Regions from separate parts of the Mesorhizobium sp. M0060 genome, predicted to be linked through region 2. Evidence: predicted binding sites of a transcription regulator. Region 2 holds the regulator's gene; each other region holds the start of a gene.
What was found. The regulator PhoB, encoded in region 2, activates phosphate uptake and scavenging genes when phosphate is short. The targets are predictions, from matches to a motif close to TGTCATNNANCTGTCAT.

Region 1 (2,264 bases), on a different contig from region 2:
CGCTGCTCGACGGTGTGGATCGGCCATGCCGTCCACGGCGCCGCCTCGCCCGCCAGCCGGACCAGCGCCGGCGCGGTACCGCGCATGGCGCTGGCGAAACTGGCGGGGTTGGCATGCCCCGACCAGCCTTCGGCGATGCGCTCGCCCTTGGTGAAGGCAGCGAGGTTGAAGGCAGTGCCACGTCTGACCGGATAGGCGACCATATGGAAGCCGGGATGGAGGAATGCAGTAACGCAATAGGGCGCGCCGACCGCTGCAAAGGCTTGCCCAGCAGGGCTGCCGGCACCCACGGTGGCGCGCCAGGCAAGCTCGCCCGAGAAGCGGCTTCTGACAAAATCGGCCTCCTTGCGGGCCAGCTTTTCTCGCACCGACGACCAGACGCCATCGGCGCCGATCAGCAAGAATGCCGCGGTTTCGACGGTCGTGCCGGCGCTCTCGATCGTCGCCGTGATGCCATGCGGTCCGGTGGCGGCACTGCCGACGCGGGCACCGGTGACAAGCTCGATCTCAGGCCGCTCGGCTGCTCGCTGCATCAGCGCGGCTTGCAGATCGGCACGGTGGGCGACGAGATAGGGCGCCCCCCAGCGCGTTTCGGCGGCGTGGCCAAGCGGTACGCGCGCCAGCTCGCGCAGCGTGGCGGCATCCTTGAGTACGACCGCCTCGGGCCGCACCGCATTGGGCATCAGCCGATCGAGTACGCCGAGTTGTCGAAGAATGCGCGTCGCGTTGGGCGAAAGCTGGATGCCGGCGCCGACAGCCTCGAGGTGCTGCGCTTGTTCGAACAATTTTACCGAATAGCCGCGCTCGGCGAAGGCCAATGCCGCGGTCAGCCCGGCGACGCCCGCCCCGGCGATGACCACCTGCCGGGACTGCGTTTCTCGCATCAGGCTTGTCGCGGAAGAATCAGGCGGCCTGGTCGATATAGAGGCAGCCCGGCGGCTGCGTTTCCAATGCCTTCAGCTTCGGCGAATAGCGATAGAGCGTCGAGCAATAGGGGCAGACTTTTTCATTGTCGTCGCCCATGTCGAGAAACACATGCGGATGGTCGAAAGGTGGGTTGGCGCCGGTGCACATGAATTCCTTGACGCCGATGTCGATCGCCGGATAGCCCGCATCGTTCTGGAAATGGGGAATGGAACCGCCTGCCATCGTCGTCTCCTGATCTTGTCGATTGCATCTGGATTATAACCCGTCTCTTTGCAAGATCGATGAAATGAAACTGTCGCAAAAGCCTGTCAGAGGATAAGTTAAGCCGGTTAACGCCGTAATCGGTGGACGGGTGTGGGAAGAGCAGGAATCATGAACGAACTGAAGCCGGTCCAGAACGAATTCATCACCGTCGAGGTGGCGAGCCCCGAAGGCGGCAATCCCGACCGCTTCGTCAATCGCGAGTTTTCCTGGCTGCAATTCAATCGGCGCGTGCTTGAGGAATCGCTGAACGCCAATCATCCGCTGCTCGAGCGCGTTCGCTTCCTGTCGATATCGGCCGCCAACCTCGACGAGTTCTTCATGGTCCGCGTCGCCGGTCTTGCCGGCCAGGTGCGAGAAGGCATAGTGCTGAAGAGCCCGGACGGCCGCACCCCCGAACAGCAGCTCGAACAATTGCTGCGCGAGGTCGAACGTCTGCAGGAGGACCAGCAGAACAGTCTTTCGGCGCTGATGCTGCTGCTCAACAAGGAAGGCATCGAGAGCATCACCCGTGATGCGCTGACCAAGGACGAGAAGGTCTGGCTCGAGGACCATTTCCAGGAGCAGGTGTTTCCGGTCCTGACGCCGCTGTCGATCGACCCGGCGCATCCGTTTCCGTTCATTCCCAATCTCGGTTTCTCGATGGCGTTGCAATTGCGCCATCGCAAGAACGGCGAGGAAATGAGCGCGCTTTTGCGCCTGCCGGTGGCGCTGAGGCGCTTCATCCGCTTGCCGGATCGCAAGCACCATGTCCGCTTCATCCCGCTCGAAGAGGCGGTCAGTCTCTACATCGGCAAGCTGTTCCCCGGCTATGAGGTCAAGGGCTCCGGTACGTTCCGCATCATCCGCGACAGCGATATCGAGGTCGAGGAAGAATCCGAGGACCTGGTGCGGCTGTTCGAGACGGCACTGAAGCGGCGGCGCCGCGGCTCGGTCATCCGGATCGAATTCGACCGGCTGATGCCGCCCGAGCTGCGCGACTTCGTCGCCGGCGAGCTTGGCGTCTCGGCAAGCCGCATCAGCGTGCTCACCGGTCCGCTGGCGCTCAGCCAGATTTCGGAGATCGTCGCCGTCGC
Region 2 (2,264 bases):
TCACGCCGCAGACGGACATCGCCTTTGCCGACATGCTGGAAGACGAATTCGGCATCCCGGCCACGGTGGAGAACGATTGCAATATGATGGCGGTGGCTTTGCGCTGGCGCGATCCGGATCGCTATCGCGACGACTTCATCGCCATCCTGCTTTCGCACGGCATCGGCATGGGGCTGGTGCTGAAGGGCGAGCTGTTCACCGGCACGCATTCCTCGGGCGGCGAGTTTGGCCACATGATCCATCGTCCAGGCGGCGCGCTCTGCCGTTGCGGGCGGCGCGGCTGCATCGAGGCCTATGCAGGCAATTACGCCATCTGGCGCAACGCTACGGGGATGAGCGAAGACAGCAAACCGGTCGCCGACGTCAGCGACGCCGACATGCGCGCGTTGGCGGCCCGGGCCCGCGAGAAGGATGGGCCGGAACGCGAGGCCTACCGCAGGGCCGGCGAAGCGCTGGGTTTCGGTCTCGGCTCGTTGTTCGCGCTGATCGATCCAGCACCGGTCGCGATGGTCGGCGTCAGTGCCGCCGCCTTCGATCTGATCGAGCCGGCCTTGCGCAAGGCCATCGCCCAGACCGCCGGTGGCCAGCATTCGAGCTCGATCTCCTTCGACACCGAGCCGAACGAATTGCCGCTGATCCGCGAAGGCTGCGCGATGCGGGCGTTAAGCTTCGTCGACCAGGAGATTTTCGCGCCGGGCGCGCAAATGAGGCCCGGCATCAGAAAGAACGTAGCCTGACCAGGCAGGTCAATCTTCCCTGATCGCATAGCCGGCACCGCGGATGGTGCGGATGACATCCGGCATGCGGCCGTTATTGACGGCTTTGCGCAGCCGCCCGACATGCACGTCGACGGTGCGTTCGTCGATGTAGATCGTCTCGCCCCAGACATTATCGAGCAACTGGCTGCGCGAGAAGACGCGGCCGGGATGCCGCATCATGAATTCGAGCAGCCGGAATTCGGTCGGCCCGAGCCGGATTTCGCTCTTCTTGCGATAGACCCTGTGCGATTCGCGATCGAGCACGATGTCGCCGACCTTCAGCACGCTGGACAGCACTTCCGGCTTGGCGCGGCGCAGCAGCGCCTTGACCCTGGCCATGAATTCCGGTGTCGAAAACGGTTTGACCAGATAGTCGTCGGCGCCGGTCGAAAGACCGCGCACCCGGTCGCTCTCCTCGCCGCGCGCGGTCAGCATGATGATCGGCAGCCGCTCGGTTTCGGGGCGCACCCGCAACCGTCGGCAGAGCTCGATGCCGGAAACCGCTGGTATCATCCAGTCGAGCACCAGAAGATCGGGCACATTCTCCTGCAAACGGATCTCGGCTTCGTCGCCGCGTGTCACCACCTCGACCTGGTAGCCTTCGGATTCGAGATTGTAGCGGAGCAGCACACCCAACGGCTCCTCGTCCTCCACCACCATTATGCGTGGTGCGATCATCGGCTGGGCACCCCCATCATGTCACCGGTGCGGACATTGTCGTTTCGTCCTGCTTCGGACGATTGACAGGCAATTGCTCGCCGGTCAGCACATAATACGCATTTTCGGCGATGTTGGTGACATGGTCGCCGATCCGCTCCAGATTCTTGGCGCAGAACAGCAGATGCGTGCAAGCGGTGATGTTGCGCGGGTCTTCCATCATGTACGTCAACAGCTCGCGGAACACGGACGTGTATTTGACGTCGATGCGCTCGTCGGCGGCGCGTAGCTTGGCCAGCGCGGCCGCATCGCCGGCAGCATACTCCTCGATGACGCCCTGCACCTGGATGAGCACCAGCTGCGCCATCGCATCGATGGAATGCGATAGGTCGCGCGGCGTGACGCTGAGGCCGACCGCACTCACACGCTTGGCGATATTCTTGGCAAGGTCGCCGATGCGTTCGAGGTCGCCGGCCATGCGGATCGCCCCGACGACATGGCGCAGATCGTGGGCCATCGGCTGGCGCTTGGCGATCAGGGTGATGGCGCGGTCGTCCAGTTCGCGTTGACGCGCATCCATGATGGCGTCGTCCGAAACAACGCGCTGCGCCAGCGCATTGTCGGAATTCAACAGGGCCTTGGTCGCCCCGCCGACCATCGAACCGGCGAGGTCGGCCATGTCGCGGATCAGCTTGCTGATCTGCTCGAGATCCTCGTCGAAAGACGCGACTGTATGTTCGGCCATGATATTGTCCTCGTCTGCGTGATCGGCACCGCTCAGCCGAAGCGGCCGGTGATGTAGTCCTGCGTGCGCTTCTCGCGGGGCGACGTGAAGATCTTCTCGGTCCG
Region 3 (2,264 bases), on a different contig from region 2:
TCGCTGGCTCAATCCGGCGCACGCACCCTGGTCATAGGCGCGGGCCCGATCGGGCTCGGCACGGCGCTGTTTGCCCGCATCGCCGGGCTCGATGTGACACTGCTCGACATGAGTACGGAGAGGCTGGGTTTTGCCGAAAGCGAACTCGGCTTCGCGACGCACGACGGCTCGCAGGGAGCTGCCCCCGAACTGGTCCGACAGGCGACCGGCGGCGATGGTTTTGACGCGGTGTTCGACGCCACCGGCAGCACCCGATCGGTGCAGTCGGCCTTCGCCCATGTCGCGCATGGCGGAACATTGGTGCTGGTTAGCGTCGTCAAGGACGACATCAGCTTTTCCGACCCTGAATTCCATAAGCGGGAAATGATGCTGATCGGCAGCCGCAACGCCCTGCGTGCCGATTTCGACCATGTCGCCGCCTCGATCCGCAACGGCGCGGTGCCGCTGGCAAAGCTCGTCACGCACCGCACGACGCTTGGCGAGACGCCGCGCGACCTCGCCCGCTGGGCGCATGAGAAATCCGGGTTGATCAAGGCGGTCATCCAGGTCGGGTGATGCCGAAGCTGGCGCGCCTCAGAGAGCCGAAAGTTTCAGCTCGACGCGCTCCGCTGGGAACCGCGTTTCGGCAAACTGGATCGGCTTTCCGTCCGGCGTGACGTTGACGGCGACCGTGACCAGCACGATGGCCCCTGGCTGGAGGTCGAGGTCGGCAAGATCGGCGGCATCCGCATGGCGCGCCGACAGCACCGTCGACTGCCGGAGATAGTCGCTGACGCCGAAGCGCTGGAGCGATGCGGTGATGGATCCGGTCTCCGCCATGACGGCATCGATGCCGGCAAAGCGCTTGGCGTCGAACCAGCCGGTGGCCCGTGACACCGCCTGTCCGTCGGCTTCACCGCGCGTCTCCAGGCGAATGACGTCGGACCCTTTGGCAAGGCCCAACCCTTCGGCGACGCGCCGGCTGGCCGGCTCGACCGCCGACGCCAGCAAGACGCTCCTGCGCTCCGACGCCTGGCCCTGCAGGCCTTCGGAAAAGCGCGTGCGCGTGCCGATCGGATAGGACAGCCGCCTGCGCGACAGCACGAAAGTGCCACGCCCCTGCTCTGCCTTGAGCACACCCTCCTGCACCAACGCCGCGATGGCGCTGCGCACCGTGTGGCGGTTGACGCCATAGCGCTCGGCTAGCACGATCTCCGGCGGCAGTGCCGCGTTCTCGGGAAAATCCCCGATAGCGATCGAACGCAGGATCTGGTCGGCGATCTGGCGCCACAGTGCAACACCGCTGCGCCGCTCGATGCTGTTGGCATGCCCGATCATTCCCGCCCCCAACTTTGCGCCCACTTTGGCTCTTGTCACTCACCCGTCATGGACACGCGCTAGATAACGGGTATAATTTGTATAGTTGTCTATATCAATAGACAAATTAAGCGCACAAGGAGCACCGGCCATGCGGGGACAGGAAGCGCGAGAGCAGGCCGAGCGCAAAGCCGCCATGGCGACACTGGCACAAGCCCCCGGCGACGATATCGTCCGTCTCTGGAATGAGTCCGGCCTGCCTTCCCAGGCGGAGCTTTTGCGTGGTCCCGAAACCGGCCTGGTTACGGTGCGCGGTCGCATTGGCGGTGGCGGTGCGCCCTTCAATGTCGGCGAGGCGACGGTCACCCGCGCCACGGTGCGGCTTGCGTCCGGGCAGGTCGGCCACTGCTACGCACTCGGCCGCGACAAGCAAAAGGCAAGGCTGGCAGCGATTGCCGACGCGCTCTGGCAGGACCCCGCCCACCGTAACGCAGTCGAGACCAGGATCGTCGCCCCCTTGCAGGCCGCACTGACCAAGGCGCGTGAACAGCGCCGCGCCGAGACGGCGGCGACCAAGGTCGACTTCTTCACCATGGTACGCGGAGAAGACTGATGGACGCAGCCGTGCAATCGATCGAAGGCGGTTTCGCCGATCCGGTCTTCAACGCGCAGACGGTGTTCCGCGCCGTCATGGACGCGATGGCACGGCCGGGCAGCGTGCAGCCCCTGCCGGTCCTTGCCCACCCTCCGGCGCCGCTGTCGGCCACCGCCGGCGCCATAGCCCTGGCGCTGTGCGACAACGACACGCCGCTCTGGCTCGACCCGGCTTTGCAGGCCTCGCCCGCTATCAAATCCTGGCTCGGCTTCCATACCGGCGCGCCACTGGCCAACACGCCGGCCGACGCACATTTCGCGCTGATCGCCTCGCCGGCCGAGATGATGGCGCTCGACGGCTTTTCGCAAGGCAC

Region 1: the regulator PhoB is predicted to act here: its motif matches at 1,210-1,226, upstream of NKJ94_RS26880 (RNA degradosome polyphosphate kinase).
Region 3: the regulator PhoB is predicted to act here: its motif matches at 1,351-1,367, upstream of phnF (phosphonate metabolism transcriptional regulator PhnF).

What each region holds. Positions count from the first base shown of each region.
Region 1 is NZ_JAMYUP010000039.1:25,014-27,277, forward strand. Features, by position in the region: gene NKJ94_RS26870 (FAD-dependent monooxygenase) at 1-884, opposite strand, end outside; gene NKJ94_RS26875 (zinc-finger domain-containing protein) at 904-1,149, opposite strand; gene NKJ94_RS26880 (RNA degradosome polyphosphate kinase) at 1,300-2,264, shown strand, end outside.
Region 2 is NZ_JAMYUP010000036.1:42,470-44,733, forward strand. Features, by position in the region: gene NKJ94_RS26170 (ROK family protein) at 1-737, shown strand, start outside; gene phoB (phosphate regulon transcriptional regulator PhoB) at 747-1,436, opposite strand; gene phoU (phosphate signaling complex protein PhoU) at 1,453-2,160, opposite strand; gene pstB (phosphate ABC transporter ATP-binding protein PstB) at 2,193-2,264, opposite strand, start outside.
Region 3 is NZ_JAMYUP010000009.1:99,377-101,640, reverse strand. Features, by position in the region: gene NKJ94_RS11675 (zinc-binding alcohol dehydrogenase family protein) at 1-555, shown strand, start outside; gene phnF (phosphonate metabolism transcriptional regulator PhnF) at 574-1,317, opposite strand; gene phnG (phosphonate C-P lyase system protein PhnG) at 1,448-1,909, shown strand; gene phnH (phosphonate C-P lyase system protein PhnH) at 1,909-2,264, shown strand, end outside.